DNA from 2 places in the Priestia sp. AB genome. Region 1 is predicted to be linked to the other one. Evidence: riboswitches for the same ligand, from Rfam matches in the RefSeq annotation. Region 1 holds a riboswitch; the other holds the start of a gene.
What was found. A riboswitch is a leader RNA that binds a small molecule or an ion and turns the genes downstream of it on or off. The one in region 1 is predicted to bind cyclic di-AMP.

Region 1 (16,345 bases):
AGATTGGGGAAGCGGTAGGATTAGCCTCTAGCTCCACTGTACACGGACATTTAGCTCGTTTAGAAAGCAAAGGGTTAATTCGCAGAGATCCGACAAAACCAAGAGCAATCGAAGTTCTTCAACTAGACGAAGTAAACATCCCTAAAAGCAATGTCATAAATGTTCCTGTTATCGGTAAAGTAACAGCGGGTCTGCCTATAACAGCCGTTGAAAATGTGGAAGAATATTTCCCTCTTCCAGATAAATTTGTTTCTCCAGATGATCATGTATTTATGCTTGAAATTATGGGAGAAAGTATGATTGAAGCAGGTATTCTAGATGGCGATATGGTAATCGTACGTCAGCAGCAAACAGCTAATAATGGAGATATTGTGGTCGCTATGACCGAAGACAACGAAGCAACGGTAAAACGTTTCTTTAAAGAAGAAAATTTCGTTCGTTTACAGCCTGAAAATTCAACGATGGCGCCTATTATTCTTCGCCACGTAACGATTTTAGGAAAAGTAACTGGTGTATATCGCACGATTCACTAATCAGATACTGTATGTAAAACCAACTAATCATGATGTTAGTTGGTTTTTTTACGTTTGTTTTCTAAAAAAATTGGCATATTATAAATGATACGTTGAATCATCGCAGGCAGGTAGAACGGTTTTTGTAAATCTTGTTTTACCTTTTTTACTTTCTACCTGCATTTCCTCGACTCTTACAAGGAAATACAACCGACTATAAGAAGGATGTAGTTTATGACCAATACACCAAGGAAAACAGAACCATTTCAAACCATTGTACCTACCAAAGCAATGAACATGTTTCTTTTTCCTTTTTCCTTTGACCGAAAAAATAAAGAGCAGCTTGTTCATGCACTGAAAGAAAATTTGTTTGAGTTTTTTTCCATTCAAAACAAACATGTAGAAAAAGAATACTACGGAGAACAGTATTACGTATCTCATGATAGCTTGGATCAATATTTTCTTCCTTACATTGAATGTATTCTATTCCCTGATTCCTGCGAAAAAGAAGGCTTGCTTCGATTTTCAAAAAAAATAGACCATACCGTTACGCTACAAACTTCCTCCACCACCGTGTCTAGCAACGTGCTGTCTGTGGATGTTTTTTTATGTCCTTTTGAGATTGGCGTCATGACCATTCGCACTGAGATGAGTCATAATCATTACACCTATGATGACATTTTAGAATTCATGAATCATTTTCGTGTATTAGAACCGAAGCTTGCTGAAGAGCATGGATCCACCATTACCTATGAACATCACCGCTATAGCAAAGTACAGGATTATATTTTTTCACAGCTTGCGCCATTTTTGAACGAACACATCAAAAAAGAAGCCACGCGTGAACAGCATGTAGGGAGCCTTCCTTATTTTATCGATGAACGGATGTTTGTATTAAGTTATGTAACGGTAAATCAAGAGCAAGAGATTAACTCCACAACTTTATTTCGTACTGGGCAGCTAAATAGCTATACGCCTGACGGGAAACCGTTTATCTCTGCACACAACCACGAGTATATTAAAACGTATAATACCAAACACGTGTACTCCAGATGGGCTCCTGAAACCTATTACGTTATAACAGACCATGTGTTTTCGTGTATTTCTAAATCGACAGACTCTAAAACGGATCAGCTTTTGATGAATCATCTATTTGGCCAGCATTATTATAATTTATTTTTGCATTTTTTCTATAAAATCGTGTTGCTAAAACTATCTTATGAGTATTCTCAGCTCACGTTTCATAAAAATTCAGAGGGCATTGAGCGACTAATCCGCTCTATTACCGTATTTTCAGGTAAATATTTATTTTTAGAAATTAGCTCTCGCACAGAAGGTCAAGAGTTTTCTGAGCTCTTTAAAAAAATCTTCCACATCAATTCTCTTTATCAAGAAGTCAAAGAAACCCTTGGTACTTTGTATCAAAATCAAGAGAAAATTGCGGCCAAGCGTCACAATTACTTATTATTAATTTTAACGATTTATACCGTTCTTTCCGGTATTTACGGAATGAATTTAGTTATTAGCAAGCTAAAGGGAAACATCAATTGGGATAGTATGAAGCAGTTTTCTATCTTTGAATATATCGCTTTAATAGTAGCTCTATCAGGAATTCTGATCAGCATTAGTCTCGGAGTGAGCTCCCTATGGAATTTATTAAAAGATCGATTTAAAACATAAAAGCTGTTCGCATACTTATGGATGCAAACAGCTTTTTCTATTACGAAATCTTTTTCCTACTCCGCTTACTCTTTTATCAAACGTTATGCCGCTGTTGTAATTTCAAATGACTGAACGTAATCGTTTTGTACGAGGAATGATGTCTTGGATTGGCTTCAGGCAAACATATGTAGAATATGAGCGCGATGAACGTTTTGCTGGTGAAACAAAATATCCTTTAAAAAAGATGATCAAGTTTGCTTCAGATGGAATTATTGGGTTTTCAACGAAGCCTTTGCGTTTAGTAATGGTTATTGGCTTATTATCGGTTTTTGTATCACTTTTAGTTTTAATATTCGATTGTTGTTTGGCTGATAGGTAAAAACATTCAGCCTGGCTGGACTTCTATTATGGTAGCTATCACCTTCTTTAGCGGTATTCAGCTACTTGGTTTAGGTCTAGTCGGACAATACATCGCAAGAATTTACGATGAAAGTAAAAATAGACCTATTTACGTTGTACGTGAAACCATTAACTTCTCGAAAGCTTCAACAGATTCTCCGAACGTACGTGAAAAAGTATATAGCTAAAAAAACAAGGAAGAAAACAGTTGTTTTCTTCCTTGCTTTTATTCTTTTTGAAGCTGTAAATCACTTGGCGCCCAGTCCGGAATTCCATCATCTTCATCAAATTCAATAATGACATCCGTTACTCCTTTTTCCTGTAAAATACGATTTTCCAGACGATCTTTAATGTCATCAGCTTCTGCCACTGTTAAAGAAGGATCAATTTCTACTTTTAATTCAACGTGAAGCTCTTCTCCTTCTTTCATCACCATTAATGTTTGAATATCACGCACTTGTACATCTTGCATGACAATCGCGCCAATTTTTATTTCCATTTCTTTATCTGCTTCACCAAGCGCTCCAGCAGCATTATCTAAAAATACTCGTCCTACCACAAAAAACATCATAAGCCCAATTAAAATAGAAGCAATTCCTTCAGCTTGGTGAAAAGGTGTAAACCGTGAAATGAAAACGGCTATTAACGCCAATACGCCTCCTCCAGTAGCTACTAGATCTTCCATAAAGACCAGCTTGGTTGCTGGCTTTGCTTTCCTTAAATGAACAAAGCTTTGGGTAAAAACATTGACCTCTGTAGTATTCATTCCGACATCGTGCAAAATTTCTTTCATTGCCTTAAATAGGACAAACATCTCAAGTAACACCGAGATGCCAAGTACTGCAATATTTAAAATAAAGCCTGAAGACTTCGTCGGATGAAGAATATGGTGATATCCTTCTTTAATCGTTTCAAACGCCATAATCCCTACTACAAGAACCGCTCCCAATAGAACGAGATTAACCAATCGGCCGAAACCGTTTGGAAATCGTTTGGTCGGGGCTTTTTTACTTAATGCCGAACCTATAAAGACAAAAAACTGATTAGCTGCATCGCCTAAGCTGTGCATCGTTTCAGCAAACATTGCTACATTCCCTGTTAAAGCGAAGGCAATACCTTTAATGATAGAGATAATGGTATTAACTACAGCGGCCATGATGGCGGATTTATTTCCCTTTCGCAACAATTTAATTAATTCACTCATATAATCCCTCCGTTTGCGCCTTTGATGAGATTCGATTACGGTTAGTGTATGTGAATTTAAAAATTAAAAACCTCCGACATACAAGTTGGAGGTTTTTAGTCATGTTTCATTATTTTTTAAAACGGTACGGTACAGTTGTAACAATTACATTTTTACGGTAAAGCAAATGTGCTTTTAACAACAGACTGGACTGATTGTGAAGGATATTTTGCCAGCTTTTTTTCGTAATGAATTGCGGAATAACGACCGTAATAGCCATATTATTTTCCCGGGCTTTTTCCTCAGCCATATCGATGAATCGAAACAGCGGCCGCACTAAGCTGCGGTATTGAGAATGAAACGTAACAATACGAATATCAGGCTGCCACTTCTCCCACTTCTCTTCCATTCTCTTTTCGCTTTCTCGATCAAAGGCCACATGCACTGCAATAACGGTATCGCCAATCGTTCTTGCATAATTTAATGAATTTTCTACTACCTTTGTCATTCCTGCTACAGGAACAATGACCACACTTCCTTCAAGCTTTCCAATCTTTTCTCCTTGCTTAATGCGAAGCTGCTCTCCTACCGCTTCATAATGCGTATGAATGCGATGAAAAATATAGACAATAACCGGTAAGAAAATGAGCACGGACCATACTTGTGAAAACTTCGTTGTAAACAAAATAATTAGCACCGTTAAGGTAATGAGGGCACCAATTAAGTTAATGGTTAGCTTCCCTTGCCAGCCGGCCGGCTTTTCTCTAAGCCATTTGACAATCATGCCTGTTTGAGAAAGCGTAAATGGAATAAACACCCCGACTGCATAAAGAGGAATTAATTGTTCAGTCGCTCCTTTAAAAGCTACAATTAAGACAATAGAAGCAATTCCAAGGGTCACAATTCCATTTGAATAGCCTAATCGATCGCCACGAATTTGAAACATTCTTGGCATGTATTTATCAGACGATAAGTTGACAGCCAGCAAAGGGAAAGCTGAAAAGCCCGTATTCGCCGCTAGCACTAGAATTAGAGCTGTTGTGCCTTGAATAAAATAATAAAATCCATTTCGTCCAAACACACTCGATGCAATTTGTGATACAACCGTTTCATCTGCTTTTGGAGAAATGCCAAGCCAATAAGCTAAAAACGTGATGCCAGAAAATAAAACGGCTAAAATACCGCCCATCAGCATTAATGTATGAACAGCATTTTTTGCACCTGGCTCTTTAAAGTTAGGCACTGCATTTGAAATAGCTTCTACACCTGTCAATGCCGAACAGCCTGATGAAAAAGCTTTTAATAATAAAAACAAACTAATACCTGGCACTACTGTACCGAGAGATGGATGCAGCTCAGGTGAAACTTGACCTGTCGCTATTTTAAATAAGCCTACCGCTATTAACAAAATAAGAGCAATAACAAATAAATAAACCGGATAAGCTAATACGGAAGCGGATTCTGTTACACCACGTAAATTTAAGACGGTAATAAAAATCACCAGCAAACAGGCAATTACTACATTGTAATGATGCAGCGTGGGAAAAGCCGAAGTTAAAGCATCGGTTCCTGCTGAAACACTCACAGCAACTGTTAAAATATAATCCACCAACAATGATCCCCCAGCGATAAGCCCGGGATTTTCCCCTAAATTGGTTTTCGAAACAATATAAGCTCCTCCACCTTGCGGATACGCATAAATAATTTGGCGATATGAAAGAATTAAAGCCGTCAGCAGAACCAATACCCCAAGCGCAATTGGAATCGAATACCAATAGGCAAGGACGCCGACTGTTGCAAGTACAATCAAAATTTGTTCTGTTCCATAAGCCACTGAAGATAAGGCATCTGATGATAAAATAGCCAGTGCTTTAAGCTTACTAAGTTTTTGGTCGCCTAACTCTTTTGTTTTAAGCGGCTTTCCAATCAATAATCTTTTGAGAACTGAATAGTTCACGTAATTTCCCTCCGATGATTGCTTAGCTACTATTTACTGTTCATTGCTAAGCTCCGTTACAAGTTCACGAATAAGTGATATTATTCCTAAAAAATACCTTTTTATGTTAAAAAAACGCACAAAAAAAACACTAAGGGTTCTCAGCGTTTTTACACAGCTTAAACCTCCTCTCCAAAACGCTTATGGGGTTAGCTGTCGGATTCGGGCTATGAGAGTAGCCCTACCTTTTAAAAAAAGGATTCACCCCAAGTGACAATGCACAAATTTGGGTCCCCCACTTCTGACGAATTAAGCGATAACAGGTCAATATAATTTTCGGTTAAAGAGTATGATTGATAACATGTTTCTTTCATAACTATCCTTTGTTCTTAGATAATATACTCCCGTACAAATGGTTTGTAAAGCATTATTTTACGTAAACCAGAAAATAGTGCTTAAGGCGCTTTTAAGAGGAAAACAAAAGGCCTTCTGCCTGCTTACAGAAGACCTTCTTGCTTTAACTTTTTGCTTTTAAAACGGCTGCTAGCTTGTTTTTCGTTTGAGGACCATAAATGCCATCTACATCATAAGGAAGATACACAAGCTGAAAACGTCTGACTGCATCTTTCGTTTGAACTCCATATATTCCGTCTACTGACCCTACTTTAAAATTAACTGCGTTTAATGCTTTTTGAAGCTGTTTCACGGCTTCTCCAGAATCACCTTGTTTTAAAATTCCATTTGGAAGTGGATATTGTTCCGAAGGTGGAGTTGGTGACGGTGTTGGAGATGGGTTTGGTGAAGTTCCTGAAGGAATAACAATTGTTTTTCCAACCTGTAGGGTTAAAGGATCAGAAAGCCCTTTATTTGCTTCTTGCAGCGCTTGTACTGTTATTCCGTACTTCTGTGCAATACTGTACAGCGTATCTCCTTGCTTGATCGTATACGTTTTTGTACCTGGTTCAGAAGGTGATGGATTTGGTGTCGGTGTCGGTGTTGGAGATGGTGATGGATTTGGAACTGCACGGCGAGGTAAATTTAAATATACGGCAATTCCTTTAGCATACGATTCACCCATACTTTTTAAAAAAGCTTCATTTTGAAGAAGTGCTGCATCGGCGCTCCTATCAATAAAAGCTATTTCAGTGAGTACTGCAGGCATATTTGTTAAGCGAAGCACCGCATAATTGGCTGATTTTCGTCCGCGATTCGGATGATTATACGACAGCAGCGTTGGCTGTACTTGACCGTGCACAATCGATTGAAACGTTTTACTGGCATTGCTAGCGCTTCTATAAACATAATCTTCGTATCCTGTTCCTCCACCGGCATTTACGTGAATAGACATAAATGCATCTGCGCCCCACGAATTAGCTTGAGAAGCTCGCTGAGATAACGATAAAAAAACATCTGTGGTACGAGTGGTTTTAATCGTAAAATCACTGTACATGCTATTTAAATAGCTTATTAAATATTGTTGAATTTTTAAAACTAAGTTTTTTTCATACAGTCCGTTCGCTCCAACTGCTCCTGCATCTGCCCCACCATGTCCTGCATCAAGATAGATTTTTTTCATATTACTTGTCCCTCCTTATTGTTAACATATGCACGAGGGGAAAAAGTGCTACGTATACTAGCCTACTAAGTAGAAAATTACTAAAAAAAAGAACCGCTACTCAAAGGCAACGGTTTATTCTGCGTTGTAGACAGAATATTAAATAGGGATAGCTCTCAAGGAGTGACAGCTATATGCAGAGTGTTGATTCGTTGATTAAATGATAATAATTATCATTTTCATTTAAAGTATACACTAAAAGGAAAGTTTTGTCTATTCTATTATGAGAACAGGCTTATTTAAAAAGCAGAACGCCTATAACAATGAGAATAATCCAAATTGGAATGCTTATTAATATGCCTATTACTAAACCTTTGAAAAAATTTCCTTCTTGCATTTTCATTCCATTCCTCTCCAACAGTATTTTCTAATGACACTACGACTGGCTGAAAATTCTCTGAAGTTATACTGAAGTGCAGAGTGAACACATAAACAATCTCTCTATCTGTTATACACTACTTTTACATATAGATTCAATGAGACAAAAAGCTTATCCTTTTTAATTCATATAACCAAATTCTTTCCTGTATATAACAAAACAACAAAAATCCTCCCGTAAATTTTACGACAGGCAGCTATACTTGTTTTATAAACAGCTTAGTTCGATATTTAATATGCGCAATGTTATTCATTTTGAAAAACAAAAAAGTCCGAGAGAACGTATAAACGATCTCTCGGACTTTTAGGAATTAATATTGGCTCATGTATTGGTCACGTTCCCAAGGATGAACTTGTGTACGGAACATATCCCATTCGATTTCTTTCGCTTCAACGAAGTGCTCTGCTAAGTGTTCACCTAATGCAGAAACCATAACTTCGTTTGATTGGAAGCTATCTAAAGCTTGAGCTAATGTTGCAGGTAAATCTACGATACCTTCTTCAACACGCTCTTCTTTTGTCATTACATAGATATTACGATCGATAGGTTTTGGAGCTTCAAGGTTGTTCTTGATTCCATCTAAACCAGCTTTTAATAGAACAGCCATTGCTAAATATGGATTAGCAGCTGGGTCTACGCTACGTACCTCAACACGAGTTCCTACGCCGCGAGAAGCTGGGATACGGATTAATGGGCTACGGTTGCGAGCAGACCATGCAACATAACAAGGAGCCTCATATCCAGGTACTAGACGCTTATAAGAGTTTACAGTAGGATTTGTTACTGCTGTAAAGCTGTGTGCGTGCTTGATGATACCTGCGATAAATTGACGAGCAGTATCACTTAGCTCTAGATTACCGTTTTCATCATAAAATGCGTTTTGACCATCTTTAAATAATGAAACGTTACAGTGCATACCTGAACCATTCACACCAAATAATGGTTTTGGCATGAATGTAGCATGTAAGCCATGTTTACGTGCAATTGTTTTTACAACAAGTTTGAACGTTTGGATATCATCACAAGCTTTTAATGCAGCAGCATATTTGAAGTCAATCTCGTGTTGTCCAGGAGCTACCTCATGGTGAGATGCTTCAATTTCAAAGCCCATTTCTTCAAGCTCTAATACGATGTCACGACGGCAGTTTTCACCAAGGTCAGTTGGCGCTAAGTCGAAGTAGCCACCTTTATCATTTAATTCTAATGTAGGTTCGCCTTTTTCGTCTAATTTGAATAAGAAGAACTCTGGCTCAGGTCCAAGGTTAAAATCAGTAAATCCTAACTCTTCCATCTCTTTTAACACACGTTTTAAGTTATTACGTGGATCGCCATCAAACGGAGTTCTATCTGCATTGTAAATGTCACAAATAAAACGTGCTACTTTACCTTTTTCAGATGTCCAAGGGAAAATAACAAATGTATCAATGTCCGGGAATAGGTACATATCTGATTCTTCAATACGTACAAACCCTTCAATAGAAGAACCGTCAAACATCATTTTGTTGTCTAACGCTTTTTCTAATTGACTTACTGGAATTTCAACGTTTTTAATTGTTCCTAAAATGTCAGTGAACTGAAGACGAATATACTTTACATTCTCTTCTTGAACTTTGCGGAAAATATCTTCTTTTGTGTACTTTGCCATCGTGTGATCCTCCCCTAAATCTCTATATAATATTTATAATCTATACCACTCACATACGAACGGCATAAATATTGATAACTTTATTAATGAAAGAACCTGGACATATCTCCTTGATTTAAAGTTGCTCGATTAAAACGGCCTGCTTGCATAAGTTCTGCACGAAGCATTTTTCGCAATTCATCGTCCGTTAATTCTGGCTTTGCTGTTGCTGCCACAACTTTTTCTTCTTGCTTATGCCCTTTTTGCTCCTTTTGAAGATGAAACAGCTGTTTTACACCTGCTAAGTTTACACCTTGTTCAATAAGATCACGGATTTCAAGCAGCTTATCAACATCGTTAAATGAGAATAATCGTCGATTTCCCTCTGTTCTTACTGGTGCAACTAATTCATGTTCTTCATAGTAGCGAATTTGGCGAGCCGACAACTCAGTTAACTGCATCACAATTCCAATTGGGAAAAGTGGCGTATTTCTTCGAATGTTGTCACTCATTTCAGTTCCTCCTTTGGATTAACTATTTACATTGTATGCTATGTTAGTTCACCTGTCAACCGAATGTTAGTAATTCTAACATAAATTTTTCTGAACATTTCTTCTATACAAATAAATAGTACTTCGTTTATTTTTATAAGCCTATCTTTTCTTTCTTAGCGGGGAGAAAATAGTCTTTCTATCTTATATTTTATAAAAGTTCTTTCGTCAGCATTTGATCTACTGCCATGCATATTGCTACTTTTACGTGAGCATACGTTAACCCGCCCTGCACGTAAGCGACATAAGGAGGCCTGATAGGTCCATCTGCCGTCAGCTCAAGGCTTGCTCCTTGTATAAACGTTCCAGCTGCCATAATCACATCATCTTCGTACCCTGGCATATAAGCAGGATAGGCCGTTACGTGTGAATTAATTGGCGAAGCAAATTGAATAGCCTGACAAAAAGAAACCATTTTATCGCGGTCATCGAACTGCACGGATTGAATTAAATCCGTTCGTTCACTGTTCCACTTCGGTTCACTTTGCATCCCTAGCTCTTCGAACATAGCGGATGAGAAAACCGCTCCTTTTAATGCTTGACCGACTACGTGCGGAGCCAAAAAGAAACCTTGATACATTTCTTGCAAGCTATACAGCGTCGCTCCAGCTTCTGCACCGATTCCAGGAGTTGTCATTCGGTATGAACAAGCTTCCACTAGGTCTTTTCGTCCTGCAATATAGCCGCCGATTTTAGCAAGACCTCCACCAGGGTTCTTAATGAGCGACCCCGCCATCAAATCTGCTCCTACATGCGTTGGCTCGATTGTTTCTACAAATTCACCGTAGCAGTTATCGACAAATACTATAACGTCAGGCTTAATACTCTTTACAAAAGAAATCATTTCTTTTATTTGCGCGACTGTAAAAGAAGGGCGAATGCCGTAACCTTTTGAGCGCTGAATGCCTATCATCTTTGTGTGCTCATGAATAGACGCTTTCACTTCTTCAAAATCCACTTGACCTTGCGCTGTTAAATCTACTGATTTATAGCTAATATTATATTCTTTTAAAGAGCCTACGCCGCTTCCTCGTATACCAACAATTTCTTCAAGGGTGTCATAAGGCTTTCCAGTTATATATAATAGTTCATCTCCAGGACGCAGTACACCAAACAGCGATATACCAATTGCGTGCGTACCTGAAATAATTTGCGGACGCACCAGGCAAGCTTCTGTTCCAAAAACGTCCGCGTATACTTTCTCCAACGTATCGCGGCCTAGATCGTCATATCCATACCCCGTTGTCGGATTAAAATGTGAATCACTCACTCGATTTTGCTGAAAGCTTTGCAGCACCCGAAATTGATTTGCTTCAATGCGCTCGTCAATTTTCTCATGTACAGGCTTAATTTGTTTTTCTACTTTTGCAGCAAGTTCCCGAATGCGTGCCCCGTTTTTTAACTGATCAAACATCATTTCTTTGTTCCTCAACTTTCTTCAAGCGTTTGTAGCTTTTTGTAAAGGGGATGCTCTTTTGCAATATACCCTTTGCACTGATACTTCTCAGTTTCTTCATTAAATTTTAACGACTCAAGAATAGAGACCGTTTTGAGTTCAGCGAGCATTTTTCCTTCATAAGCCGGCAGCAGCACATGAAAAAACGCCATTTCTTTTTTCATTTCTTCTTGAATTCTTTCTCCAAGCTTCACTAAATCAGTAGCTTTAAAAGCGCTCATTGATAAAGATGTGGAAGCGGATGGGACAAATAGTTCATGCTGCATATCTTCTTTATTGTAAACTGTCAGCATCGGAATGTCCGTTACGTTCAGCTCTTCTAGTAAGCGATGCACTGTTTTTTCGTGGTTGTTGTAATCTGGATTAGAAGAATCTACCACGTGCAGAACAAGGTCAGCTTCGGTTACTTCTTCAAGTGTTGAACGGAACGCGGCTACTAACGTTGTTGGAAGATCTTGAATAAATCCAACCGTATCCGTTAAAAGAGCCGTTAGTCCTGACGGAAGCGTATACTGTCTTGTCGTTGGATCAAGAGTTGCAAACAGCTGATTTTCTTCAAAAATACCCGCCTCTGTTAAGCGGTTAAAGATCGTCGATTTACCAGCGTTCGTATAGCCCACAATTGCAATTTGATAGACATGATTACGCTTACGTCTTTCTCGATAACGTTCGCGGTGACTTACCACTGTCTTTAACTGACGCTTAATTTCATCAATTTTACGGCGAATATGTCTGCGGTCACTTTCAAGTTTCGTTTCACCAGGACCTCTTGTTCCAATTCCGCCTCCAAGACGCGACAAAGCGGTACCTTGTCCTACTAACCTAGGCAGCAGATAATTTAATTGAGCCAGTTCCACCTGCATTTTTCCTTCTCGCGTTTGAGCACGCTGTGCGAAGATATCCAAAATCAGCTGCGTACGGTCAATAACACGCGCAGATAACCCTGCTGACAAATTGCGGATTTGACTCGGTGACAATTCATCATTAAATACAATTAAATCAGGCTCTAACTCTTCTTCAAGAGCCACAAGTTCTTCTACTTTCCCTTTTCCAATATAAGTAGCGGGATGAATGCGATCGCGCTTTTGCGTTAACCTTACCAGCACTTCGCCTTTTGCAGTCTCAGTTAAAGATGCTAGCTCATCCATTGAATATTCAAAACGTTCGTCATCGTCATGAAGCTGACATCCGACTAAAATTACGCGTTCAAGTTCAGTATTCATTTCTGCTGTCAAAGATTTTTCCTTCCCTTACTATTAAATTGACAAATCATTCATATCATATCAAAAAAATGTCTATTTCTCCATCTTTGCAAAAGAGACAGAATACATTGTCTTTTACTAGTTTAACACCCTTTTTAAAATCTATAAAACGATGATTAAAAAAACATTGAAATATCACGAAATTCTGTATACAATTTGAATTGGTTTAATTATCAAAATTTGAATCAGGCTGCCTGATTTTAAAATAATAGTCGCTACTTGGTGAAAACAGAATAAAGGGGATAGCATCATGACTTGGGACGTACTTAGCATTATTGGAACGATTGCCTTTGCAATCAGCGGAGCTTTCATTGCCATGGAAGAGGAGTATGATATTTTAGGCGTTTACATACTGGGAATCGTAACGGCTTTTGGCGGAGGAGCCATTCGAAACCTGCTTATCGGTGTACCGGTGTCTGCCCTTTGGGAACAAGGACTCTTTTTTCAGATTGCTTTATTATCTATCACTGCCACTTTTTTATTTCCAAACAATATCTTAAAACATTGGAAGCGATGGGGAAACTTTTCGGACGCCATTGGCCTTGCAGCATTCGCGATTCAAGGAGCGCTTTATGCCACTCATATGAACCATCCGCTTAGCGCGGTTATTGTAGCTGCGGTCTTAACAGGAAGCGGCGGGGGAATTATCCGAGATTTATTAGCACGCCGAAAGCCTACTGTTCTTAAAGATGAAATTTATGCGGTATGGGCGATTATTGCAGGATTTAGCGTAGGGCTGCATATTACAAATACGCCTATAGAACTTTATACGTTATTTATCTTACTTGTAGGTCTTCGGATGTGTTCATATATTTACAAATGGCGCCTGCCGATCAAAACGATTCGACAACCAAATATGTAGAAAAAAAGCCTTTCGTAACGAAAGGCTTTTTTTTACAGCTGAATATCGCTTGACGTTAAAGTTAGAAGCTCGTTGCGCTCAAAGCTTTCTTCTTCTAAAAGCCTCATGGATTGAGTACGTATGGAACGTTCGATAATGTTTCGCACATATCGACCATTACTAAAATCCCTAGGCGTCTGATTGTACTTCACGTCCATAAAATGATCTTTTAGCTTTTTATAGGCCTCTGTACTAAACTGATACTGTCTGTCATTCATCATGTGACCGGCAATGTCCATCAGTTCATTTACATCATAATCCGGAAAATCAAAAATAAACGGAAACCTAGAGCGCAGCCCTGGATTAAGACTTAAGAAATTTTCCATTTCTCTTGGATAACCAGCTAAAATCAATACAAACTTATCATTTGAATCTTCCATATGTTTGACCAATGTATCAATTGCTTCTTTTCCAAAATCTTTTTCTCCCCCTCTTGCAAGAGAATAAGCCTCATCAATAAATAAAATACCTCCAAGCGCTTTTTTTACAAGATCTCTCGTTTTCTGAGCGGTATGACCAATGTATTCTCCAACTAAATCTGCCCGCTCTGCTTCAATTAAATGTCCTTTAGACAAGATGTTCATATTCAAAAATAATTTACCTAGCAGGCGGGCTACCGTCGTTTTCCCTGTTCCTGGATTTCCTTTAAACATCATATGCAGCGCCTGCTTTCCCGCTTTTAAGCCCTGTTCCTCTCTTTTTTTGTTAATATATAACCACGCATATATTTCTTTTATCATTTTTTTCAATTCTTCCATTCCAACCAGTCCGCTCATTTCTCGTTCAATTTCCCGAAGCGGCTCATGATTTATGACAGCTTTTTTGGCAGGACGCGGAATTGATGTCGTATACGATTTTTCCTTTTTTGTTTCATTATTTAAAATGATATTAATTTGCCCATTATTTTTAAGAGTTATCGGCTGTTCCACCATGTTCACCTCTCGTTTCATCCCACTTCTCTGTATCGCATAGCTGCATGCGATGAACGATACGAAGACAATGATCCCTTATTACCGAAGAAATAATCGTCTATTATAAGGTTTATGTTCAATGAGTAAAAACAATGTTAAGAAACTTTTCTAAGCCTTTATTTACATAAAAAAAGCATCCGAATATGCGGATGCTTCTCTTTAATCTCTATTCAAGTTCTACTGTAATATTTTTATTTGGTACAAATGTCGAAATCGCATGTTTATAAATCAGCTGCTGTTTTCCTTCAGATTCAATTAACACAGTAAAATTATCAAATCCTTTAATTAGTCCTCTTAATTGAAAACCATTTAAAAGAAATACTGTCACATAGATATTTTCTTTACGTAATTGATTTAAAAATTGATCTTGAATATTAACTGATTGTTTCATTATTCGGCCTCCTCGTTTCTCTATCTGTTTACTTAATTCGCTTCTTTCTTCAGCTTTCCTGCAATATATGTAAAAATTTCAGCAAACTTTTCGGGAAATTTGTCAACTTCCATTTCTATCCATTTTACAGGCATTTTATTTCGAAACCACGTTAACTGACGCTTTGCATATCTGCGTGAATTTTGTTTCAACTGTTCAACGGCTTCTTCGAGCGTACAGCGTCCCTCAAAATAAGCATAAAGCTCTTTGTAGCCGATAGCTTGAATTGATTGTACATCATGCAGACCACTTTCGTACAATGATTTGACTTCCTCAAGCAGTCCAGCCTGCATCATCATATCGACTCGGTGATTAATTCTCTCATATAATACGTCTCTATCCATTGTAAGTCCAATAATGGTTACATCGTATAATAACTCTTGCGACTGTTCTTTTGTATAGTCACTGAATTTTTTGCCGGTTACTTCATAAACTTCAAGCGCTCGAATTACACGGCGATGGTTATTTTTATGAATAGCAGCCGCACTGTCTGGGTCAATTTCTTTGAGCTTTTCATACAGGGGATCGATGCCATGAGCTTCAATAAATACTTCCATTCGTTCACGAACTTTTTCATCACTAGGAGTTTCTGTGAACTGATAATCATAAATAACGGATTGAATATAAAGACCCGTCCCTCCAACAATCATCGGCATTTTTCCTCTAGCATGAATATCATCGATTTGTTTTCTTACAATCTCTTGAAATTCTGCCACAGAAAACGATTCATCCGGCTCCTTAATATCGATCAGGTAATGGGGAACCCCCTGCATCTCTTCTTCTGACACCTTTGCTGTTCCGATATCCATCCCTTTATAAATTTGCATCGAATCACCTGAAATAATTTCTCCGTCTAACTGTTTGGCAAGTTCAATGCTTAATTTTGTTTTACCAACCGCAGTTGGTCCAATAATGACAATAAGTTTTGGTTTCTCTCCCGTCATAACAACACTACTTTCATCTATAGGCATTCACATCATTCCATTTTATCCAAATGGTGATGATTTATTCAACAAAACGGCTAGCTGCAGCTAGCCGCATTGCCTACATCACTCGCTTAAACATTTTTTCCATTTCATACGTCGAATGATGAATAATAATTGGTCGTCCGTGGGGACACGTAAATGGATCCGTAGTTTTTCTCAACGTTTCAAGTAAAGCAAAAATTTCATCGTTTCGCAAATGATGATTCGCTTTAATCGATCCTTTACAGCTCATCATAATAGCCGCTTCTTCTCGTAACTTTTCGATATTGACTCGTTTCATGGTAAAGATTTGCTGAATCATTTCTTCAATGGTTTCCTGTTCCTCTCCTTTTGGAAACCACTGCGGATGCGAACGAACTATATAGGAGTTTTGTCCAAACGGTTCTAAGAAGACTCCTACTTCAGCAAGCATGTCTTTGTATTCTTCTAAAATCAAGGCTTCATTTCCCGAGAACTCTAGCGTAAGCGGCATAAGCAG
Region 2 (16,345 bases), on a different contig from region 1:
ACTTCCACTTGTCACACGATTTATCTTTCGGTTTAGCTGGTCTTGCCTGATCAGTTGAACCGCAGGCAACGAGCGATGTCATTAAAGCTGTGGTCAAAACCCCGGCCATCATTTTTTTTGTTTTTGACATTACGCCTTCCCCCCTTCATACGTTACGCCTGTTTTTGTTACATATAAACTGTACACGCTGCGATCTTCATCAATTTCCGCAGAGTCTCTTTCCCATTCCCATCCATTGTAGTATGTATAAACTGTTCCGATATAGCTTAATACGTCCAAATGCGTATAAAATGAAGAGACGAATAAAATCGGATGTCCTCGAAGTAAATTCAGTTCACGTACTTCTAACGTAATCTCTCTGTTATCGTCTTCTGCTTGCTCTTTCGGCCCATGTTCATGTTCTTTTACATAAATAATATGTATATCTTCTTCGACTGCAGATGAAGTTTGTTTATACGTTACTCCTTCTTTAACAAAAAATTCGCATTCTCTTCTTGCTAAAATTTGTTCAAGTTCAATAGATTGATAGTGATAAATAGATACAAACGTATCATCAGGCTTTAGCAGTCGGTATTCTAACTTCCCCATTGTACAACTCCTTTTGTGACTTTTTTGTGAACGTTCTTTAATAAATACGCACAGATTTTCAAAAAGTTTCAATTTTTCTCATATTAAAAGGCTTAGCTTTAAATAAGCTAAACCTTTATTTTTTTATCACATCTGTCACAACTTCATAACCGCCTGTGTATGGGTCGAATACATATTCAAGCATGCCGTTTCCACGATTGACTTTAAATAGATAACGGTATTTTTTAGGGCTGTCTTTTGCTGGATATACGTATTTTCCTTTTTGGAACTGACTTAGCAAGAGCTGTTCTCTTTGCGCAAGCATTTTTTTTGCTTCATTATAACCATACAGCGGGAGATTTTTGGCATAGAGAACCGGTACGAATACAAGCACAACGACTGAAATCGTAATAAGCCCTTGTTTGAACCACCGCATAAATCTCTTTGGATTTCGCGAAAGTAACATCGTGATGACAATTACTATTAACAAAGGAACAATATATACTTGAACATACGGAATGTTTGCAAATACAGGTCGATTAATCAATAAGACAATTACTTCGATAGCTGCTACTAATACTAAAATAAAATAGACCACTTACTCTTCACACCTCGACGATTCCATGAATTTTATATGTGTTAGAAAGTATTCCCACTCATGAATGAACTCGTCTATTGTATCATAAGACGCAAAAAAAATATCTACGCTTCTCTATTTTACGGAATTCAGATAATAAAAGAGATTGAGACATTACGAATCACCCCAATCTAAAGACGAACAAATGGGATAATGCGCTAGTATGGCCCCCTTGTTACACCGCTGTTGATTTCCGTGCAAGCCTTCGCTTTCCGCAGGCGGCCTCTAAGCCTCCTCATCGCTTGCGCTCCAATCAACAGCTAGAAACACTACATACATGAAACTCCCTTCACCCTAACCATAAAAAAATCTGAACGCATTTGATTCTCCATCAAGAATTAAACACGTTCAGATCTCCCTTTAACTAAGCTACTTTTATTCCATCCTCTTTATTACGAAACTTCTACGTTTCGATTTTGATTATATTTTTTCCCTTGTAACAGTGAGTAAATGATCGCTGCTGCCCACACAATAAGTATGAATGCATATACAGCTATCTGAGTTGAGCTGCTGGATACCCATGTGTTTAAGAGTGTTCGAGCATTTGTTAAAATGATAAACCCACCAACAAGTGAACCAAGCAAGTGAGCCGGGATAATACGAACAAACCATGCAGCAATCGGAGCTGCGATAATTCCGCCAATCATAAGGGCGCCTACCCAGAACCAGTTTACTTGCTCCCAGCCAAGAGAAATTAAAAAGCCAAGTGTAGCCGAGACGGCAATAGCAAATTCACTTGTATCCACGGTTCCAACGACTTTCCGTGCTGTTGTGCCTTTTTTAGCTAGCAATACAGGCGTTGCTATCGGCCCCCAGCCTCCTCCTCCTGTAGCATCAGCAAATCCAGCAATTAACCCTAAAGGAATGGACTGCTTCGTCGATAAAGGTTTGGTGCTCTTTTCTTCGTTTGTTTTAAACGTAAATAAAAAACGAAATAACACATAAACTCCTAGAAGCAATAAGAATGTTGAAACGTAAGGCCTTACTGCATCTCCAGGTAAATTACTTAGAAAGCAGGCTCCTACAAAAGCTCCGATGGAGCCCGGGATAATCAGTTTTAACACCATCGATTTATCTACGTTTCCAAATTTAATATGCGAAACACCCGAAGCTGCCGTTGTTACAACTTCTGCTAAGTGAACAGATGCGGAAGCCACAGCTGGTGCAATTCCAAACGTTAAAAGCAGCGTAGTTGATGTCACCCCGTATGCCATTCCAAGTGATCCATCAATTAACTGAGCTAAAAAGCCAATAAGTGCAAACGTAATTAACTTTTTCATGTTGTCCCTCCACTTTCATCTTCTGTTAGAAAGCACAAAAAGGCCTCCAACAGTTGTTTGCTAGAAGCCTTCGGTATGTCCGATCAGCTGTCCGTTTTATGAATAAGTTGTTTATATTGTAATCCTAACTATTCCTAGAAGTCAACTGTGTTTTTAGTTTTTCTTTTAGTCTATGTATGCTGCTTGGTTATAGTATCAGTAAAATAAAATTCTTCTTGTTAAGTCAACAACATAAAAACGACCGCTCACTTAATAAGGGCGGTGGTTTTTATGCATGTCTTGCCAGTGAGCTAGCACTTCAGGTGGCAAACTCACATCTTTATCTAATGACGTCACATCCATAGAAGCGGGCTCATCGCTATTTATCACTTTTTCTACCCAATCTGGCTGCACAACTAATGCTTGTTCAATCGTAATTAAAGCCAGCCCTTTCTCAAAAGCTTCTGCTACTTCTGTTGCCGTAAGTCCTCCTGTACCCACAAGAGGGACCCGGTGATTGACGTGCTTAATAATCGAAGAAACCAGTGAACGATTTTCTTCACTACTTAAGGTAGGTTCATGCAAAGCACTGATATGTAAATAGTCAATTTCTGTATGAACAAGACGATCAATCCACTCAAATGTATCTTCCACTTTATTTCCTAAATAGCCTTTTTCTTTGGGTGCTAATGTATATCCCACAATAAATGGTTTGCCCGCATGTGCTGCTCGACGCGTCACTTCACGAATAACTTCAAGTGCAAAAGTGAAGCGGTTTTCTGCGCTTCCACCATAAGAATCGCTCCGTTCATTTGCTTGCCTTGACATAAACTGCTGCAGTAAACATTCATTTCCTCCATCAATTTCTACTCCATCAAACCCGGCTTCCATAGCTCTGGTGGTAGCTTCGCCAAACGCTTGAACCATATAAGTTATATCGCGCTCGGTCATTTGAACAGGCTTTTTCCCTTTACGTTTATGAGGCTTTTCACTTGGACTAATGGCTTGCCATTTATTTTTCATTTCTACGCACTTTCTTCCCCCGTGTGATAGTTGAAGAATCGCTTTAGCACCTCTTCTATGAATCATTTGGGTTAGTTGATGAAGCTTTCGTATGACCTGATCACGATGAATGCCGATTTGACCATGTGCTACTTGGCCATTTTCTGTGATAAACGCGGGGCCGACAATTACCGTACTGACGCCCCCTACTCGTTTTTCGTAAAAAGTCAGATCGATATCAGATATTTCTCCGTTTTCCCGTGAAGCGTATGTGAGGATAGGTCCCATTGCTAATCGGTTTTTCATCTCAAGAGCATCAACAAATTTAAAATGCTTAAATAATTTTTCATAGGCTGTCTTCAATTAATTCACCCCTTTTTTCCTTAGCTTGCCCATCTAGAAGCCGAGTAGACATAGGCACAAAAAAAGAAATACCTTCGCCGGCATTTCTTTTTACGTTGTTTTTCTTATTTTTTTAATGGGGTAAAATACAAATTCGCTTTTTCCGACAATCCGTTTTTCATCAATGAGGCCTAGACCGTTGCGGCTATCCATACTGTACAGACGGTTATCACCCATTACAAATACTTCGTTTTTAGGTATTTGAACGGGTTCAAAATCTCCTGTAAGCTCCATATCCATGTTATTGGCAATTTGACGATTCGTTTTTAAATAAGGTTCACTTACTTTTTTATCATCAATATAAAGCTGATCTTTTTTCATTTCGATTTTTTCACCTGGCAGACCGATTACTCTTTTTACATAATGCTTATTCTTAGCCTCATCTTTAATAATCACAATATCTCCGCGGCGAATATCATGGAGCGAATACGACAGTTTATTCACAAACAAACGCTCTCCGTTATGCAGCGTTGGGTTCATTGAAGCGCCTTCTACAATATACGGAGAAAATAAAAATGCGCGAATCATAAATACCAGAGCGATAGCGAAGATAATAGTTTTGAATATGCTGCGTAATTGATCGCTTTTTGTTTTTTCCGTAGTCAATATACTTTGTCTCCTTTGTACAGCTCACTTTTCTTATGTAAAAAAGCAAGAAACCTCTTACTTTAACACTTATTCTAACTTAACCATAGAAAGAACTGAAATCAAATGTTTTATGTTATGTAAAAAAAGAACCTCTAACAAATGTTAGAGGCTTACATTACGCAAGTTTCGTCTTTACATCTCTTATTATAACATTAATTATATAAAAAGAGACTACCTTTTATGTAAAAATTATGTTTTTTACGCAAACTTAACTAAATCTTCACATTTAAAGGCGTTTCTCCATGTATAAAAAGTTGAGAGATACAATACTCTATAATTTCTCTTCGCCGCACGAGTCCAATAAAAATATTTTGATCATCTACAACTGGTACAAAATTTTGTTCAGACGCACGTGACAAAATACTTTCCATTTCATCATTAATGGTGATAGGTTCATAATCACGATGCCTTGGGACCTCTTCAATTCGCAGGTGTTCTAGCTCATGAAGTTCTATATGTTCTAGGCTTTTTAGCTTCCATAGCAAGTCTCCTTCTGCCAAAGTCCCTACGTATTCTCCTTTTTGGTTAATGAGCGGTACAGAAGAGTAGCGGTGATACTCCATTTTCTCCAATGCTTGACGGACAGTTGACCGTGTCGACAGGGTAACGACTTCTTTTTTAGGGAGTAAAAAAACGCAATATTCACTCATATTCTCCTTTTAGTATACATCCATTTTATTGTGATTGCTTTGCTGAATCTGAAACAATATGAATGTCGATGTTATGAGTCTGTCTCATAATCGTATTCACAATAGACCCTTTTCGAATCTCTTCCCACCTTGTCCTGGCTGATTGCCCTAGTAAGATTTGAGTAACGCGATACTGCTTGGCTACGTTCACAATCACTGCAGCTGGTTTTTGCTTTTTAGCTTCTTCAACAATTAGCGAGGCGTGAAAGCGATCAGCGAATTCCCGCCACTCTTTAATTTGTGCTTTTTGCCTTTCAGTTTGCTCGCCTGTAAAAACATGAAGCAGCAGTAAATCTGCTTTCAATCGGTTCGCCATTCTCCAGCCTCTTCGAATCAATTTTTCAGCTGTTTCACTGTATTGAATGCATACTAAAATGCGTTCACGAATGCCTGTTACGCCAATTTCATGGGCATGAATGAGCTTACCGTCCACTTCATCCGCTACTTCTCGGAGCGTTAATTCGCGAAGAGCATGGAGATTCGCGAGCTTAAAAAAAGACTGCAGGCTTTGTTCAATTTTATGAACTTCGTATATTTTGCCTTCACGAAGACGCTTTTGCAGCTGTTCCGGCGTAACATCGACAAGCTGAATTTCATCTGCTTGCTGAATAAATAAATCTGGCACTGTCTCACGAACTTTTACCTGGGTAATGGCATATACGAGATCATGCACACTTTCCATATGCTGAATATTCATTGCTGACATGACTGAAATGCCTTGGTTGAGCAGGTAAGAAACATCTTCAAAACGTTTTTTATGACGGCTTGTCGGAACATTTGTATGAGCAAGTTCATCGATAATTACAACTTTTGGCCGCCTTCTTACAATCGCCAGCAAGTCAAGCTCTTGTAATTCTTTTCCTTTATAAAAAACGGTTTCTCTTTGGATTACTTCTAGATTTCCAATCATCCCTTTAGTCTCGTGCCTGCCGTGTGCTTCTATATATCCAACTACGACATCTACGCCTTCTTTGACTAAATCGTGCGCATCTTGAAGCATTTTATACGTCTTTCCTACTCCAGGCGCCGCACCGATGTAGAGTTTAAGCTTTCCGCGCTTCTGATCATGAAGTTCACGCAATAGTTCTTCCGGAGTTTTTCTTCGAAAGTATGGATGAGCTTCTTTTTCTTTCATTTTTCAGGCCCCTTTATCACACTCGCTTCAATACATGAAGCGAGTGCATGTAATTAGCGCTCTGGTTGAACAGCCAAATTTAGCTCTACTACATTTACTCGTTTTTCACCAAAAGCTCCTTGCTGAGTGTGTTCTTTGATCAGCTCTTTTAGCGTGTTGGTTTTAACGTGCGCCGCTTTTGCAACGCGTTCTACTTGTGCATATGCAGCTTGTGGCGTAATGTCAGGATCGAGTCCAGAAGCTGAATTTGTGACGGCATCAATTGGAATTCCTTCTTTTGGCACCTCGTTTTCTTTTTTCCAAGCCGCTACGGATTTCTCGATACGATTCGTAAGATCTTTATTTGAAGGTGCTAAATTTAACGACCCAGATCCTGCCCCGTTATAATCAATACTAGAGACTCTGCCATGGAAAAATGCATCGCTTGTAAACTGTTGCCCTATGAGCTTAGAACCGATAACTTGATGATTGTTTGAATAGATTAAGCTGCCGTTTGCTTTATTTGGAACAGCTTCCTGAGCAATGCCTGTCATCACAACAGGATAAATAAGACCACAAAGAATTATCATCATAATTGTTAAGCGAACAATTATGCTTCCCGTTCGTTCTATTTGTATCATCGTTTCTTCTCCTCTACATTACAAATGAAAGTAGTAAGTCAATTGCTTTAATCCCAATGAATGGAACCAATACCCCGCCTAATCCATAAATGAACAAATTTTTTCGCAGCAGTGAGTTAGAACTCATCGGCTTATATGCAATTCCCTTCATGGCTAAGGGAATTAACAGCGGTATAATTACCGCATTAAAAATGAGCGCTGACAACACCGCAGATAGAGGTGAATGCAGCTTCATTACGTTAAGAGCCTCCATTTGCGGAATCGCCAAGGTAAACATCGCTGGAACAATCGCGAAATACTTAGCAATATCGTTTGCGATACTGAATGTAGTTAAGGCACCCCTTGTCATTAATAGCTGTTTTCCAATTGAAACGACTTCAATAATTTTAGTAGGATCAGAATCCAAGTCCACCATATTTGCTGCTTCTTTAGCTGCTGAGGTTCCGCTGTTCATTGCTAAGCCAACATCAGCTTGAGCAAGTGCAGGGGCATCGTTTGTCCCGTCACCTGTCATGGCAACTAGCTTTCCTTGCTGCTGTTCGTATTTAATCACTTGAATCTTGTCTTCTGGCTTGCATTCCGCAATAAATTCATCTACTCCAGCTTCTTTTGCAATGGTTGCTGCGGTTAGCGGATTATCTCCTGTACACATGACTGTTTTAATGCCCATTTTACGAAGTTCCTCAAAGCGTTCTTTCATTCCTGGTTTTACCATGTCTTTTAAATAAATCAAGCCATAAATTTTATCATCAGCGGCGACGGCAAGCGGCGTGCCACCGGCTCCTGCAATTTCGTTTGCTTTTTGCTGCAAATCAGAGGGAACCATCCCGCCATTTGACTCTACCCATGCCGTGACGGCGTCCACTGCCCCTTTTCGTACAGATACATTCTGTAAGTCAATGCCGCTCATTCGCGTTTCAGCTTTGAATTCAACAAACGTTCCTTCGGTTTTTCTAAGGTCTTCTACTCCCATGCGGTTTTGAATAAAATCAACAACTGAGCGCCCTTCTGGTGTTTCGTCATAAAGAGAAGAAACAAACGCCCATTTGTAGAGTTCACGTTCGTCTGTGCCTTCTACAGTCGTTAATTGATGAGCCATTCGGTTTCCAAACGTAATTGTGCCGGTTTTATCTAAAATAATTGTATTGATGTCACCAGCTGCTTCTACTGCTTTTCCTGACATAGCGATCACGTTAAACTGCGTGACTCGGTCCATCCCAGCAATTCCAATGGCTGATAATAATCCTCCAATCGTCGTAGGAATGAGGCAGACGAGCAGTGAAATTAAAATAGCCGTGTCCAGTTGAAAATGTAAGTAGTTTGTAAATACAGGAAGCGTCACAACAACTAGTAAGAAAATAATCGTCAGACTTGTTAAAACCGTATTTAGCGCAATTTCATTTGGCGTTTTTTGACGCTCTGCTCCTTCAACAAGCGAAATCATTTTATCTAAAAACGATTCACCTTGCTCACACGTAATTTTAACTGTAATTTCATCGCTGACAACTCTTGTACCTCCAGTTACAGAGTTAAAGTCCCCGCCTGCTTCTTTCATAACAGGTGCCGATTCACCGGTAATGGCCGATTCATCAACAGATGCAAGTCCTTTAATGATTTCTCCATCTCCAGGAATCATTTCGCCTTGTGAAACGATGACGATATCTCCTTTTTTTAGGTGCGATGCCGAAACTTGTATTATTTGCCCTTTTTGAAGTTTATTAGCTGTAATATCACCTTTCGATTGCTTTAATGAGTTTGCCTGTGCTTTTCCTCGACCTTCTGCTAATGCTTCTGCAAAGTTTGCAAAAACAATTGTAAAAAATAACACGAGGGATACGGTAATATTAAAGCATGCGCTTACTGTACTTTCTCCGAAAAGGTCTGGAACAACAGCTAAAAAAAGCGTAATAACAAACCCGATTTCTACTACGAACATGATAGGGTTTTTTATCATCGTTCTTGGACTTAGCTTGATAAAAGCCTGCTTTACTGATTGAATAAAAATCGATGAAGCTTGTTTATCTACAGAACCTTGAATGTGACTGTTACGATCTAATTCAAGATTATTCGTAAAATTCCGTTTATTCATTATAATCCTCCGTTTTCTTGATTACAGTGTCAAATACTCAGCAACCGGCCCAAGTACAAGCACTGGGAAAAACGTAAGTGCTCCTACAATAACGGTAGTTCCAATTAAAATGCCGCTAAATAAAGACGTATCCGTTTTAAATGTCCCAGGTGTTTCAGGAACAAGCTGCTTAGATGCTAGTGAGCTCGATACCGCCAGCATCGTAATTAGTCCGAAGTAGCGTCCAATATACATAACAATTCCTGTAGAAATGTTCCAAAACGGAGTTGCGTCGCCGAGTCCTTCAAAACCGGATCCATTGTTTGCTGCTGACGACGTAAATTCATACAGTGCCTGGCTTAACCCGTGAAAGCCTGGATTTGATATACCTTCCATTCCTAAATGAGTAGTGAGCGCTACGGCTGTTCCTCCTAAAATTAACAGCGGCTGCAGAATAAGCGTTACAGCGATGAGCTTCATTTCTTTTCCTTCAATTTTTTTACCTACGTATTCTGGTGTTCTGCCAACCATTAAACCTGATAAAAATACGGCGATGATGACGTACATCATGACATTCATAAATCCTGCTCCGACACCGCCAAATACGGTATTTAACATCATATTGCCAAGCGTCAATAACCCGGTAAGAGGCGTAAGGGTATCGTGCATCGCGTTAACCGCGCCTGTTTCACTCGCTGTCGTCACGATGGCGTACAGAGTTGACATGCCGACACCAAAACGAACTTCTTTTCCTTCCATATAACCGCTCGCTTCATTTAAATGAAAAGCATCAAGTCTTGGGTTGCCGCCCCACTCTGTTACAAACGCTGTACTTAAGATAACAATAAAGAGCATACTCATCGATATAAACAAGATGCGACCTTGTTTACGCTGTCCGATCATTTTTCCGTACGTAAAAGGAAGTGCAGTTGGCAATAAAAGCATAAGGACGATTTGTAATACATTGCTCCACGCATTAGGATTTTCAAATGGATGAGCTGAATTGACACCAAAAAATCCCCCTCCGTTGTTGCCTAGCTCTTTGATTGAAAGAAAAGAAGCAACTGCTCCCCTTGCTATTTGCTGTGTTGCCCCTTCTAATGTATGGGCAGTCACCGTTCCGTTTAACGTTTGAGGAACACCTAAAAACGCAAATAAAATGCCTGTTATAAAAGCGATAGGAAGTAAAACACGCGTAATTGATTTCACAAAATCAACAAAAAAGTTTCCCATTTCCTTCCCTGCCAACCCGCGAATAAAAGCGATTGCTACTGCAAGTGCTGTTGCAGGTGCAGCAAACATCATAAATACAACGGCGGCCATCTGCGAGAAATAAGACAAACCTGATTCACCGCTGTAGTGCTGCAAGTTCGTATTTGTCATAAAACTAATGGCCGTGTTAAAAGCAAGGGCCGGATCCATTCCTTTGATGTGGCTTGGGTTAAGCGGCAGTACCCCTTGAAACCGGAAGATAAGATACACCACAAAAATCATGAACGTATTCGCCAAAACGAGAGCAAGTGCATATTGCTTCCACGTCTGATTATGCCCTTTAATTCCTGCCGCTTTAAACATCACCGATTCTATCTTCCCTACTAAGCTAGTGTTTTTATCGTTTGAAAACACATTCGCTATATAAATACCTACGGGCTTTGCAATAAGCGCTACAAAAACAAGCAGCAGCGCAACTGATAGTAGAAAAATCCCCACGTTTTATTCCTCCGCTTATTAAAATTGTTCTGGATTTAACAGTACATATACTAAATAAATTAAAACAAGAACTGAAATACCTAGCAAAATGAACGACATGTTCACTTCTCCTCTCTTTCGTCTACTACATGAGACGACCAGCAAATAATTCCGTACATAGCAGCTGTTAATATGGCAAGTGTTCCAAGCATGATCGTATCCAAGTTGCTCCCTCCTAACTGTTTCTTACCACCAATGATTAAGCGTAGCGACTGTTTCTGTGCGTAAAGCATCACGCCCAAGTGAGCTAGCAGCGAAAGGTTATCTTTGATTGTTTAATCCTCACGTATTGTTGATCTCGTTTTAAAAGCCCTACTATATCCTCTTTACGGTGCAGACATAACCTGCTCTCCTATTTTCCCCATTAAAAAAACCGCAGAAGAGAGTCCTCTTCCGCGGTTTAATGCACGACAAATAAGCCGTGATCGACACGAATTTTTTTACTCCCAAAACGCTTACGGAGTTAGCTGTCGGATTCGGGTTATGGAAGTAACCCTACTCAGTTAAGAGATTCACCCCTAGTACATACGTACAAAATATTGGGTCCCCCGCTCATGATTGATTAAGCGTATATTTGTTATTTAATTTTTAGACTTAATTATGGTTTTTCCTGCTGCGTTTAATACTTTGATTAGCTAACGTAGACAAATAGCGGTTTGCTAGATCAAAAGATTGCTGATCGCATATTGCTCGATATTCAATCATTTGAATCATTTGCTTAGGTAGATGCATCTTGACGCTCCTTTCACCTATATTTTGAAAGGAACGCGCTATCCGCTGCTATAGAAAACGGCCACGATTACACCATCCTCTCTCTTAACGCTTACGAAGTTAGCTGACGGGTTCGGGTCAAGAAAGTAACCCTACTCAATTATGAGATTCACCCCTAATAATTGGGTCCTCCGCTCTTCCCCTCTCTTTCAGGAAAGACTCAGCGTGTCACTGTGGAACGTTTCATGAGAGTAATCTTACTCCTGTTAAAATTTACTGTCAACAACATTTTTTGAAATTTTAAAAGCTTTATTTTTCCATGGGTATTCATTATTTTAAAATAATAGATTCAAAGAAAAAAAGGTTGTGATATAACTAAATGTATCCCTTCTAAAGACGAACAAATGGGATACATCAGCTGAGCCGATTGTGACACTGCAATTGATTTTCGTGCAAGACTTCGCTTTGTCCTCCAATCAACTGCTAGAAGGATCTGAACAGGTGAAACCTACGTTCACTTTAACAAAAAAAAAACGAACCACTAATCAAAAACCTTGATCAATAGTTCGTTTTTTACTTCGGCTAAAGTACGTTTGTCTCAGCCTCTTTTTTTAGTTCATTTTCTCAATTTCATTTACAAGAATTGAAATGGCATCCGTTTTTGTTGCTTCACGCATTGTACGCTTCATCGTACTTGCCTGCTGCTGAAGCTCATTTACTTCACGCAAAAACACTTCCTTTGTTAACTGTTCTTCTTCCACAACCATACAGTAGCCTTTTTTCTTAAAGGACTGTGCATTTAAAATTTGATCTCCCCGGCTTTGTGCTTTTGACAAAGGAATAATCATCATCGGTTTATGAAGGGCTAAAAACTCAAAGATAGCATTTGATCCGCCGCGTGTAATCACATAATCAGTGGCCGCTAGAACATCTGGAAGCTGTTCATTTACATATTCTAACTGACGGTAGCCCGACTCTTTTTCAAGGCTTGTATCAACATTGCCTTTTCCGCACAGGTGTACAATTTGAAATTTCTTTTGCAGTTCAGGCAAGGACTCTCGAACAATTTCATTGATGCGACGTGCTCCTAAACTTCCGCCCATAATGGTTAAAATTGGGCGCTTATCATAAAAACGAAGCCAGCTTTCCCCGTTCGCTGCGCTTCCGCTAAATAATTCTTTTCGAATAGGTGAACCAACAACCTGCACTTTTTCTTTTGGAAAATAGTTTGCCGCTTCATCAAAAGAAGTGAAAATTTTAGTGGCAAATTTCTGCGCAATTTTATTTGCCAGTCCCGGTGTTAAATCACTTTCATGAATGAACACGGGAATGTTTAGAGATTTAGCAGCCATTACAACAGGAACTGTGACAAAACCGCCTTTTGAAAACACAAGAGAAGGCTTTAACTTTTTCAGCACGCGACGTGCATCGCCAACTCCTTTTGCTACTCGAAATACATCTTTTACATTTTCCATATCTACGTATCGACGCAGCTTCCCGCTTGAAATCGCATGATATGGAACGTTTAATTTTGTAATTAATTCTTTCTCAATACCATTGTGAGAACCGACATAATGGATATCCCATTTTTCACTGTCTAATTCTTTCATAATGGCAATGTTTGGTGTTACGTGTCCAGCTGTTCCGCCTCCGGTAAAAACGATAACTTGCTTACTCATTTTTTCTTCCTCTCTTTACTTCACTTAATCGATCTGTTTTGACATCAATTTTTATCTGATCTTTTTAGCATGCAATCTGACATGTAAAACGATGGTTTTATTATAGCATTTTTCTTTTTACATATGTATGATAAGGCGTATAAAAGCATGCTATACTTTTCATAGGGAGTGATGATAATGAACAAATCTGCACCCATAGTAAAAGGTGATACGGTAGATTCCGAAACGCGCTGTACGCACTATCATACGGATAAAGATATTATCGCAATAAAATTTTATTGCTGTAATACATATTATCCATGCTATCAATGTCATAACGGATATGCTGATCATGATATTAAAAAGTGGCCAAAAGCTATGTTTAATGAAAAAGCTATTCTTTGCGGAGTATGTAAACATGAGCTATCAATTCATGAATATTTAACCTGTAACTCGACTTGCCCTCACTGTCGTTCTTCTTTTAATCCTGGATGCAGCCTGCATGGACACATTTATTTTGAACAAAAAAGCTGAACAAAACATTGTTCAGCTTTTAAAATAACTGCTCATCTATATTTATAATGGAAGGAAGCAGACCTGGGAACAATTCCTCAAGTTCTTCTAAACGCAAGGAATAATAGTGCTGCGTACCTTCTATACGCAGTTTGATAATTCCAGCTTCGCGAAGTACTTTAATATGATGTGATAGCGTTGATTTTGATACATTTAATTTTTGATAATACGAACAGGTCTGCTCCTTTCTTGTCGCTAAACACTGTACAATTCGCAGCCGGTTAGGATCACTCAACGCGTGTAAAATAGGCGTTAATTTAATTTCAGATTTCGGTGGTTGATAAGGTTTTCTCATGCTTAAAATATAACACAGCTTCTTTTGTGTATCAATGTTCGATAACTTTCGAACTAAATTCCTTGCACTGTTATTTAATCGGTGTTATAGTTTCATTGTTCGATGATATTCGAACTTATCTTCATTTTAATCATAAATTGAATGAAAGATTAAAAACAAAACAAATAATATAAAGCACCATCATTATTAAAGGAGGAATCACCCATGATTCATTTACAAGCTTCAATGAAAGTTAACTCAGCAAAAAGAGAAGAATTTTTAGAAAACGTACAAGAACTAATTAAGCATTCTTTACAAGAAGAAGGAAACAGCAACTATCAACTATTTGAAGATGCTTTTACACCTAACACATTTATGATGATTGAAGAGTGGAAAAGCGAAGAAGCAATTCAAGCACACAATAAATCAGCTCACTTCCAAAGTTTTGTAGCATTTGCTCAAACTGGCGTACTTGTAGCACCTTTAGATGTAAAAACATTACAAGGTTAATCATAACTTCTTTGAAAGGATGACGCCTCATGAATGAAGCAATTCGTACAATTCAAGATCATCGTTCTATCCGTCAGTATACAGACGAAGCAGTAAGTGACGAGCATTTAGATACAATTATTCAATCTGCTCAGTCAGCCGCTTCTTCTATTAATGGACAGCAAGTGACTATTATTAGCGTCCAAGATAAAGAAAAGAAGAAAAAACTTTCAGAGCTTGCCGGCAACCAAGCGTGGATCGACCAAGCTCCTCTATTTTTAATCTTTTGTGCAGATTTTAATCGTGCTAAGATTGCAGCTGAACTTAACGATGCTCCCCTTGGCGTAACCGATGGGCTTGAATCAATTTTAGTCGGGGCAACTGATGCTGGAATTTCTTTAGAAGCCGCAACAGTTGCAGCAGAATCACTCGGTTTAGGTACAGTCCCAATCGGAGGAATTCGCAGAAAGCCGCTAGAAGTCATTGAACTGCTCGATTTACCGGAATACGTATTCCCAGTAAGCGGTCTTGTGGTTGGACATCCGGCAGATCATTCTGCGAAAAAGCCTCGATTGCCACAAGCTGCTGTGCACCATCGTGAAAGCTATAATCACGACTTAAAGTCATTGATTCAAGACTATGATGCTGAAATGGCAGAGTATATGAAAAAGAGAACAAACGGTGCTGATGACCGCAACTGGTCACAAACTGTATCAGCTATTTATAAAACCATTTATTATCCAGAAGTTCGAGCGATGCTCGAAAAACAAGGATTTAAATTCGAATAACCAAAAGCTGCGATGAACATCGCAGCTTTTTTATCTACTTTAACAACGTGCTGAATAGACTAAAAGTAATACTCAATAAATGAGGTGTTGATATGGAGTTTATTTTAATTTGTAATTTTCTTTTAAGCGCAACCGCAGCGTTTTTATTGGTGCCGGCTTTTACAAAAAAGCACACTCTTCACGTGACTTTACTTTCTCTCCTTTTCCTCCTTTCAATTGTTCCGACTTTTCTTCTTGCTAATCCACATATCGGCGTTTTACCTTGGGCTATTCGAGACGGTCTTCTATTGTTCGCTGCTTTCCTTTTCTTTTGTTTAACCTTCACTTCAAACAAATGGAAAACGCTTTTGTTTTTTCTTCTATTTTTACTGTCGATTGCTCCTCTTTCCTACGTCGTATATGATGACTTCACGCATACGTATATAGATGCCAATATTGGGCTTGGCCTAGGCTTTTTACTGACATGGCTCTTAACAGCTCTGTACAATATTTTGGCTATTCTTCGTTTTTTTCGTCAGAAATCTCAGTAAACACATCAAAAGTTAACAAACAAACGAATAGTTGATTTTATTTAGTATACGCTAACAACTGCACAGTCCTTCTCTTTACATAAAGCTGTGTATACTAAAAAAGGAGTGATACTTGATGAAACGACTATTCGTAATGGTAGCAGTGATTGCCTTCTTGGCACTTAGCCGCATGTTAGTATTTGCCGCTGAAACACCTCCTGCTGCAGATGAGCGAACAGCTCAAAATGCAGAAGTTCGCATCGTTCATGCTTCACCGGATGCTCCGGCTGTAGACATTTTTGTGGATGACAAAGCTTTAGTAGAAGGAGCAAAGTTTAAAGATGTCGCCAACTCTTTGCCTTTGGCAGCCGGTTCTCATAAAGTAGAAGTATACGAAGCGAAGACAAAAGGAACAAAAGATTCCATCATCGAAGTTACCCTTGTTGTAGACGGTGGAAAATCGTATACAGTGGCCGCTGTAAATAAAGCAGAAAACCTTGAACTACAGGCTTTCACGAATAATAAGCAAGGAATGGATGGAAAAGCAAGCTTACGTGTTGCTCATTT

Region 2: linked by a shared signal. The riboswitch ahead of kdpF (K(+)-transporting ATPase subunit F) and the one ahead of POF52_RS04045 (APC family permease) in region 1 are both predicted to bind cyclic di-AMP.

The regions. Positions count from the first base shown of each region.
Region 1 covers NZ_JAQMYN010000001.1:785,087-801,431, reverse strand. Annotated here, with positions in the region: gene lexA (transcriptional repressor LexA) at 1-533, shown strand, start outside; gene POF52_RS04060 (hypothetical protein) at 747-2,192, shown strand; partial or broken gene POF52_RS04055 (glycosyltransferase) at 2,296-2,761, shown strand; gene POF52_RS04050 (cation diffusion facilitator family transporter) at 2,800-3,777, opposite strand; gene POF52_RS04045 (APC family permease) at 3,887-5,713, opposite strand; cyclic di-AMP (ydaO/yuaA leader) riboswitch at 5,876-6,018, opposite strand; gene POF52_RS04040 (N-acetylmuramoyl-L-alanine amidase) at 6,210-7,268, opposite strand; gene glnA (type I glutamate--ammonia ligase) at 7,997-9,331, opposite strand; gene POF52_RS04030 (MerR family transcriptional regulator) at 9,415-9,822, opposite strand; gene POF52_RS04025 (methionine gamma-lyase family protein) at 10,013-11,275, opposite strand; gene hflX (GTPase HflX) at 11,290-12,552, opposite strand; gene POF52_RS04015 (trimeric intracellular cation channel family protein) at 12,830-13,441, shown strand; gene spoVK (stage V sporulation protein K) at 13,474-14,430, opposite strand; gene hfq (RNA chaperone Hfq) at 14,618-14,842, opposite strand; gene miaA (tRNA (adenosine(37)-N6)-dimethylallyltransferase MiaA) at 14,875-15,825, opposite strand; gene mutL (DNA mismatch repair endonuclease MutL) at 15,926-16,345, opposite strand, start outside.
Region 2 covers NZ_JAQMYN010000004.1:52,581-68,925, forward strand. Annotated here, with positions in the region: gene POF52_RS13200 (hypothetical protein) at 1-130, opposite strand, end outside; gene POF52_RS13205 (hypothetical protein) at 130-588, opposite strand; gene POF52_RS13210 (hypothetical protein) at 704-1,165, opposite strand; gene POF52_RS13215 (sulfite exporter TauE/SafE family protein) at 1,597-2,484, opposite strand; gene POF52_RS13220 (oxidoreductase) at 2,734-3,828, opposite strand; gene lepB (signal peptidase I) at 3,919-4,473, opposite strand; gene POF52_RS13230 (CBS domain-containing protein) at 4,728-5,165, opposite strand; gene kdpDN (KdpD-like non-kinase potassium sensor) at 5,191-6,339, opposite strand; gene kdpC (potassium-transporting ATPase subunit KdpC) at 6,393-6,959, opposite strand; gene kdpB (potassium-transporting ATPase subunit KdpB) at 6,973-9,048, opposite strand; gene kdpA (potassium-transporting ATPase subunit KdpA) at 9,070-10,731, opposite strand; gene kdpF (K(+)-transporting ATPase subunit F) at 10,756-10,836, opposite strand; cyclic di-AMP (ydaO/yuaA leader) riboswitch at 11,215-11,355, opposite strand; gene POF52_RS13255 (hypothetical protein) at 11,371-11,508, opposite strand; cyclic di-AMP (ydaO/yuaA leader) riboswitch at 11,581-11,723, opposite strand; gene POF52_RS13260 (undecaprenyldiphospho-muramoylpentapeptide beta-N-acetylglucosaminyltransferase) at 12,099-13,166, opposite strand; gene POF52_RS13265 (CHY zinc finger protein) at 13,344-13,679, shown strand; gene POF52_RS13270 (ArsR/SmtB family transcription factor) at 13,699-14,013, opposite strand; gene POF52_RS13275 (putative quinol monooxygenase) at 14,218-14,502, shown strand; gene nfsA (oxygen-insensitive NADPH nitroreductase) at 14,532-15,269, shown strand; gene POF52_RS13285 (hypothetical protein) at 15,362-15,799, shown strand; gene POF52_RS13290 (DUF4397 domain-containing protein) at 15,915-16,345, shown strand, end outside.